2 regions of the Pseudomonas sp. B21-054 genome follow, and region 1 is predicted to be linked to the other one. Evidence: riboswitches for the same ligand, from Rfam matches in the RefSeq annotation. Region 1 holds a riboswitch; the other holds the start of a gene.
What was found. A riboswitch is a leader RNA that binds a small molecule or an ion and turns the genes downstream of it on or off. The one in region 1 is predicted to bind cobalamin.
Positions count from the first base shown of each region.

Region 1 (3,205 bases):
CGGCCGCCGGCACCAGGGAGCCGGCATAGATGATTACCGCGCAATGGCGAATCAGCCGCTGGCCTTTGACGGTGATCAGTTCCGGGTCGCCGGGGCCGGCGCCGATGAAGTAAACGGTCATGACCGGCTCCTGTAGAAGTAAGTGGGCGTCGCCCAGATGAAGATCGCTCATGATCCTGAGGGCGAATTATCGGGATTTACGACACGAGCGCCAATGCCAACGTGACGCTGGGGGCCTTCTGGCGGGAAATCAGCAGGGTCGCGGGCTTCGTGCCTAACTGGTCGGCCAGGGCTAGGGCCGCGCTTTCGGCGACGCCGTAGCAGCCGGTGCGCTCGAAGGCGATTTCGGAGCGGTGACTGAGTCGATCCTGATAACCGGCCAACTGCTGGGCACTGAAGCAGGTCAGTGGCAACATCAATTGCTTGGTCAGTTCCAGCAGGCCCGGCTCGTCACACTTGAGATCGATGCTGGCCAGGGCCCGCACCTGATCAAGCGCAATGCCGTGGGCCAGCAGCGTCTGGTCGAGCAATGCCCGCAACGTGCTGGCCGGGCAACCGCGCTGGCAGCCGAGGCCGACCACCAGCATCGGCCCGTTGTTCATGCGTTGTGATGGGCTTGGCCGTCCCGGCGAAACAGCCAGGCGCTGATCAGGCCCAGGGCCAGCCAGAACGCGACGTTGGTCACTTGCGAGGCAATCTTGAATTGAGTTTCAAGCGCTTCTGGCGCCAGCATCGAATGGACTTCGGGTTGCGGCGCACCGATGACATGGGGCACCAGCAACGTCGCCACGCCGAGCAACTTGAGCAGCCAATGCTTGCCGAAGGCGATCAGCGCAATGCCCACCGCCGTGGACGCGGCGGTGCCGATCCACCACATCTGCCGCTGGGCCAGGTCGGCCGCTGCGGTGCCGGGCAATTCCGGCGGCAGGCCAAGGGTGGGTGCCAGGACGAAGGTGGCATAACCGGCCAGGCCCCAGAGCAGACCCTGGGAGGTGCGAGTCGGTGCGCGCAAGGTGTACAGGCCCGCCAGCATCAGGGCGAAACCCACCGCGACCACCAGGTTGCCACCGGTGGTGGACAGCACGCGCTGCCAGCCATCTTCCGGTTCCCAGGCCTCGGCATCATGGGTGTGGGCAACGCCGTCGGCGTGTTCATGGACTTCAGCGGTTGGGGCCTTCTCAAAGGTCTCGGCCTGCAGAATCAGCGGCGATACCCAGAAACTTTGCAGGAGGGTCAGCAGCAGGGCGGCCAGCAATCCGCTGAAACCGGCAGTCTGGGCGATACGCTTGATCATGTCGTCAGGTCTCAATGGCACGGAAATGCGGCGCTGTGACGGGTATCGTGGGCGGCGTTGTGCACCGCTTCGATGTGGGAGAAACCGGCGAAATAGACCAGGCCGGCACCCAGGATCGAAGCGAAGATCGCGGCGCTCAGGCGTTGGCTCAGGGTGGTGGTGCTGCTGGCGGTGCGGGCGGTGCTGCTGATGGTCGACATGGCGCTTCCCTCTGTTTTTGTTCCATGGGGGATGCGAGCGCAATGAGACCCCGGGCCAAAGACCGCCAAGGTTCGAACAGCGCCCGCCCACCGCGGGTTTGTTGATGCTTGAGTCATGGGCCGGTCTCCGGGCTCGCGAGGGGCAGAGGCTGGGCCTTGCCTGCAAGCGTCACCTTCCCATGGGCCCTTGTAGCAGGGCAGACACAGTGGCTCAGACGCTTCGCTCGCTTACCGTTGCGGGGGCAGCACCGGACTGACGTGGCCTTGAAGTAAAGCACACGATTCACCGGTTTCCCGTTTCACCCTGTGAAGGGCACCCGTAACTAGGCGCACAGGAGAGCATGGGCGGGGCGGGGCCGTCAATGCACAGGGGGCCGCTGCGCAGCCCATCGCGAGCAAGCTCGCTCCCACAGAGGGCTGCGGGATCCAATGTGGGAGCGAGCTTGCTCGCGATGGCGGCGGCAAGGACACCGCAGAACTTACTTGCGGACATTGACCCGTCTCCACACCCTGCGTAGCCTTGCGCCTTCGAGGTTCTTCGGCCTGCGCCGAAGCTAAGAAGGGAACGCGGTCCAAGCCGCGGCTGCCCCCGCAACTGTGAACGGTGATGTTTCTGCAAGGCCACTGTGCATACCCTTTTATCCGGGTTGCGCGGGAAGGCGCAGCAATTGCCAGTCGAATGACTGGCCCACCGTCAGCCAGGAGACCTGCCTCGACACAGATTCTCACTACAACCGGGCGGGGTGATCCGGTGGCGAAATCTTCCGCGCGCGCCTGTGCCAGCGGTTGTCGTCCCGTTTGCCCGCCACCTTGCCAAAGGGCATCCGATGAAAACACTGGCCAAACTCCCCGTCACCATCGTCACCGGTTTCCTCGGTTCGGGTAAAACCACCTTGTTGCGGCACATGCTCGACAACGCCCAGGGCCGGCGCATCGCCGTGATCGTCAACGAGTTTGGCGAACTGGGCATCGACGGCGAGATCCTCAAGCAGTGCTCCATCGGTTGCACCGAAGAAGAAGCCAACGGCCGCGTCTACGAACTGGCCAACGGCTGCCTGTGCTGCACGGTGCAGGAAGAGTTCTTCCCGGTAATGCGCGAGTTGGTGGCGCGGCGCGGCGACCTCGACCACATCCTCATCGAAACTTCCGGCCTGGCCCTGCCCAAGCCGCTGGTCCAGGCTTTCCAGTGGCCGGAAATCCGCAGCGCCTGCACCGTCGATGCGGTGATCACCGTGGTCGACAGCCCGGCCGTGGCCGCTGGCACTTTCGCAGCCTTCCCCGACCAGGTCGATGCCCAGCGCAAACTCGATCCGAACCTGGACCACGAATCACCGCTGCATGAGCTGTTCGCCGATCAGCTGGCCAGCGCCGACCTGGTAATCCTCAACAAAGCCGACCTGATCAGCCCTGAAGACCTGGCCAAGGTTCGCCTGGAAGTCGCCGAAGAGCTGCCGCCGGCGGTCAAGGTCATCGAAGCCAGCAGCGGTCGCCTGCCACTGGAAGTACTCATCGGCCTGGGCGCCGGCTCCGAAGAACACATCGACGGCCGCCATAGCCATCACGATCACCACCATGACGGCGACGATGACGACCACGATCATGACGCCTTCGATTCCATTTCCATCGAGCTGCCCCAGGCTGACGAGAGCCTGCTGCTGGACGCGCTGACGCAACTGGTGGTCCAGCACGGCGTGCTGCGGGTCAAGGGTTT
Region 1 covers NZ_CP087204.1:4,589,196-4,592,400, reverse strand. The annotation lists gene cobM (precorrin-4 C(11)-methyltransferase) at 1-121, opposite strand, end outside; gene LOY70_RS19785 (cobalamin biosynthesis protein) at 198-602, opposite strand; gene LOY70_RS19780 (CbtA family protein) at 599-1,294, opposite strand; gene LOY70_RS19775 (CbtB domain-containing protein) at 1,306-1,494, opposite strand; cobalamin riboswitch at 1,595-1,830, opposite strand; cobalamin riboswitch at 2,009-2,224, shown strand; gene cobW (cobalamin biosynthesis protein CobW) at 2,322-3,205, shown strand, end outside.

Region 2 (3,205 bases), 610 kb from region 1:
AGGTCATTGCCCACCAAAGTCATGCCGAACGGTGAATTGAGATTTTCCAGGAACACCGTACGGGTTTCGGCGATGCCGTCGTGATTGGCGTCGCGCAACAGCGTGATGCGATTGGGGCTGGGCACGCCGGCACCGGCGCGGCCCATGACCTTTTTCATCACCCAGCCACGAATGCCCTTGCCATCGTCCGGCTTGGGCGGGGCGTTGGTTTCGGCCACCAGCACATCGCCGTTGGGCAACACGTAGAGCCAGCGCGGGTGATCCAGCCCTTCGGCGAACGCGCCCACCTGCAGGCCCTGGGCCGGGGTGGGCTTGGTGCCGTCCGGCCAGCCGATTGCTTCGGCGATGTTGACGGTAGGGACCAGGGTCTTGTTCGGTTCAGGCAGTTTCGGTGCAGGTCCGGTGCCGTCGGACACTTGCAGCGTGGAAGACTCGCCACAAGCGACAAGCCCGGCGGCAAGGGCGACGATCAGAAGGTGTGGTGGCTTGAGCATGCTGGCTTCCCTATGAGTGCATGTAGTTACTCATAGAGAAGCGTAGACGCGCGATGGTTCAACTGCGGGTAGGCCAGTCTGCCAGGCAAAACCTTGTGGGAGCGAGCTTGCTCGCGATGGCGGCGTGACAGTCAAGATTGATGTTGCCAGGTGCACCGCTCTCGCGAGCAAGCTCGCTCCCACAGTTCTTGAATGAGTCAGCCGTGGGTCTGTTTGAACAGCACGGCGATGCCGGGGTGATAGAAGCCGGCTTCATTACGCAACTTGCGGTAGGCGTAAGGAAAATACCAGGCCACGGCGCAGGTATTTTCCTTCTGCAGGTCGTCGATCATGTCCTGCAGTTCTTCGGGCGTAGCGCTCTGCTGGGCTTTTTGCGGCGAGACGAACAGGCAGCCCAGCTTCAGGTCGCTGGCGTAGCTGATGCGCTTGGCATCGCTGGTGGCTTCCGACAGCGGTTGGGTCAGGTTCAGGTTGTTGACCTTGGGCCAGCGTTGGGTGGCCTGGATGAAGGCGCGCTCCTCGGTACTGGCGATAAGCAGATCGGCGCAGACGTTGCGTTCGCCTTCTTCGTTCTGCTTGCGGGTCGGCGCGTTCTGCAGCGTGACCATCTCGGCCATCCAGGCGGCCGCCGACAGCAAGCTGAGGTTGGCTCGTTCATCGAACCAGTAAGGCGTGTCGTTATCTCCGCGCACGGCGTTGTAGCGGTCGATACAGTCAAACCAACGTTCCAGCACCGGGCGCAGGAACTCCAGTTTTGGATTGCTGATGATCATGCCTTGCATGTCTTGCCCTCTTGTTCTTGTGATATCGGGGTGTAATGTCGCTTTGATATCACTTCCCGTAGCGTGACACAAGATTGACGTCATTCCATTGATCCCGGCCAATAACCAGTGCTGGGCCCGTGGCGGCTTTAATTGACGCTCCACCCCCAACCCTCTAACCTTCGCCGCTTGTTTCAGGTGCTCTGTGACTTGAGTTCGACAGAGTGAAACAGGGAAGCCGGTGAGTGCACACGAACCCGGCGCTGCCCCCGCAACGGTAAATGAGTCAAGGTTGCCTACAGGCCACTGTGTCCATGGACATGGGAAGGCGCGCAACCCGGCATCGCGCCGCTCATGAGCCCGGAGACCGGCCTGATTCAACCAACGGCATCACGGTGGGCGATGCCAGGCTTGCTGCCGTCTTTTTTTGTGCCCCGCCCGCCGTTATCCAATCCCAACGGAGAGCTCCCCATGACCGACACCCCTGATCGCGACGAACGCCACTTGGCGCGCATGCTGCGCAAGAAAGCCGTGATCGACGAGCGCATCGCCAACTCGCCGAACGAGTGTGGCTTGCTGCTGGTGCTGACCGGCAACGGCAAGGGCAAGAGCAGCTCGGCGTTCGGTATGCTCGCCCGGGCCATGGGGCATGGCATGCAATGCGGCGTGGTGCAATTCATCAAGGGCCGCAACAGCACCGGCGAAGAATTGTTTTTCCGCCGCTTTCCGGAACAGGTGCGCTTTCACGTCATGGGCGAAGGCTTCACCTGGGAAACCCAGGACCGCCAGCGCGACATCGCCGCCGCCGAAGCCGCCTGGGCGGTATCGCGCCAATTACTCAGCGATCCCTCCATTGGCCTGGTGGTGCTCGATGAACTCAACATCGCCCTCAAGCACGGCTATCTCGACCTCGATCAGGTCCTCAGCGATCTGCAAGCACGCCCGCCGATGCAACACGTGGTGGTGACCGGTCGCGGCGCCAAGCCGGAAATGATCGAGCTGGCCGACACCGTCACCGAGATGGGCATGATCAAGCACGCGTTCCAGGCCGGTATCAAGGCGCAGAAAGGCGTCGAACTGTGAGCGACGCCGTCATGTCGTGCCGCCACTGCCCAGCGGTGTTGATCGCCGCCCCGGCCTCGGGGCAAGGCAAGACCACCGTTACCGCCGCCCTGGCCCGCTTGCATCGCAACCAGGGGCGCAAGGTGCGCGTCTTCAAGTGCGGCCCGGACTTCCTCGATCCGATGATCCTCGAGCGTGCCAGCGGCGCGCCGGTCTATCAGTTGGACATGTGGATGGTTGGCGAGCAGGAAAGTCGTCGGTTGTTGTGGGAAGCCGCCGCCGAAGCGGACCTGATCCTGATCGAAGGAGTGATGGGGTTGTTCGACGGCACTCCGTCCAGCGCTGACCTGGCCCGGCATTTTGGCGTGCCAGTGCTGGCGGTGATCGATGGCACGGCCATGGCCCAGACCTTCGGCGCCCTGGCCCTGGGCTTGGCGCGTTATCAGCCGGACTTGCCGTTCGCTGGCGTATTGGCTAACCGGGTAGGCACCTTGCGCCACGCGCAGTTGCTCGAAGGCAGCCTGACCGAAGGCCTGCGTTGGTATGGCGCGCTGTCCCGGGAAACCGGCATTGAATTACCCAGTCGCCACCTCGGGCTGGTCCAGGCCAGCGAGTTGAACGACCTCGACCTGCGCCTCGATGCGGCGGCCGAGGCCCTGGCTGGCAGTTGCGAAGTGGCACTGCCGCCAGCGGTCGAATTCGCCGCGCCCGAGGTGATCAATCCGCCGCCATGGCTCGACGGTGTGCGCATCGCCGTGGCTCGGGACGAAGCGTTTGCCTTCACCTATGGCGCGAGCCTGGATCTGCTGCGGGCCATGGGCGCGCAGTTGAGCTTTTTTTCGCCAATCCATGACACTGCGCTGCCCGAAGCGGACAGTCTTTACCTGC
Region 2 covers NZ_CP087204.1:5,199,872-5,203,076, reverse strand. The annotation lists gene LOY70_RS22510 (PQQ-dependent sugar dehydrogenase) at 1-494, opposite strand, end outside; gene LOY70_RS22505 (hypothetical protein) at 692-1,276, opposite strand; cobalamin riboswitch at 1,435-1,646, shown strand; gene cobO (cob(I)yrinic acid a,c-diamide adenosyltransferase) at 1,727-2,338, shown strand; gene LOY70_RS22495 (cobyrinate a,c-diamide synthase) at 2,350-3,205, shown strand, end outside.
Region 2: it holds a riboswitch for cobalamin, as region 1 does, so the genes downstream of both, cobO (cob(I)yrinic acid a,c-diamide adenosyltransferase) here and LOY70_RS19775 (CbtB domain-containing protein) in region 1, are expected to answer to the same signal.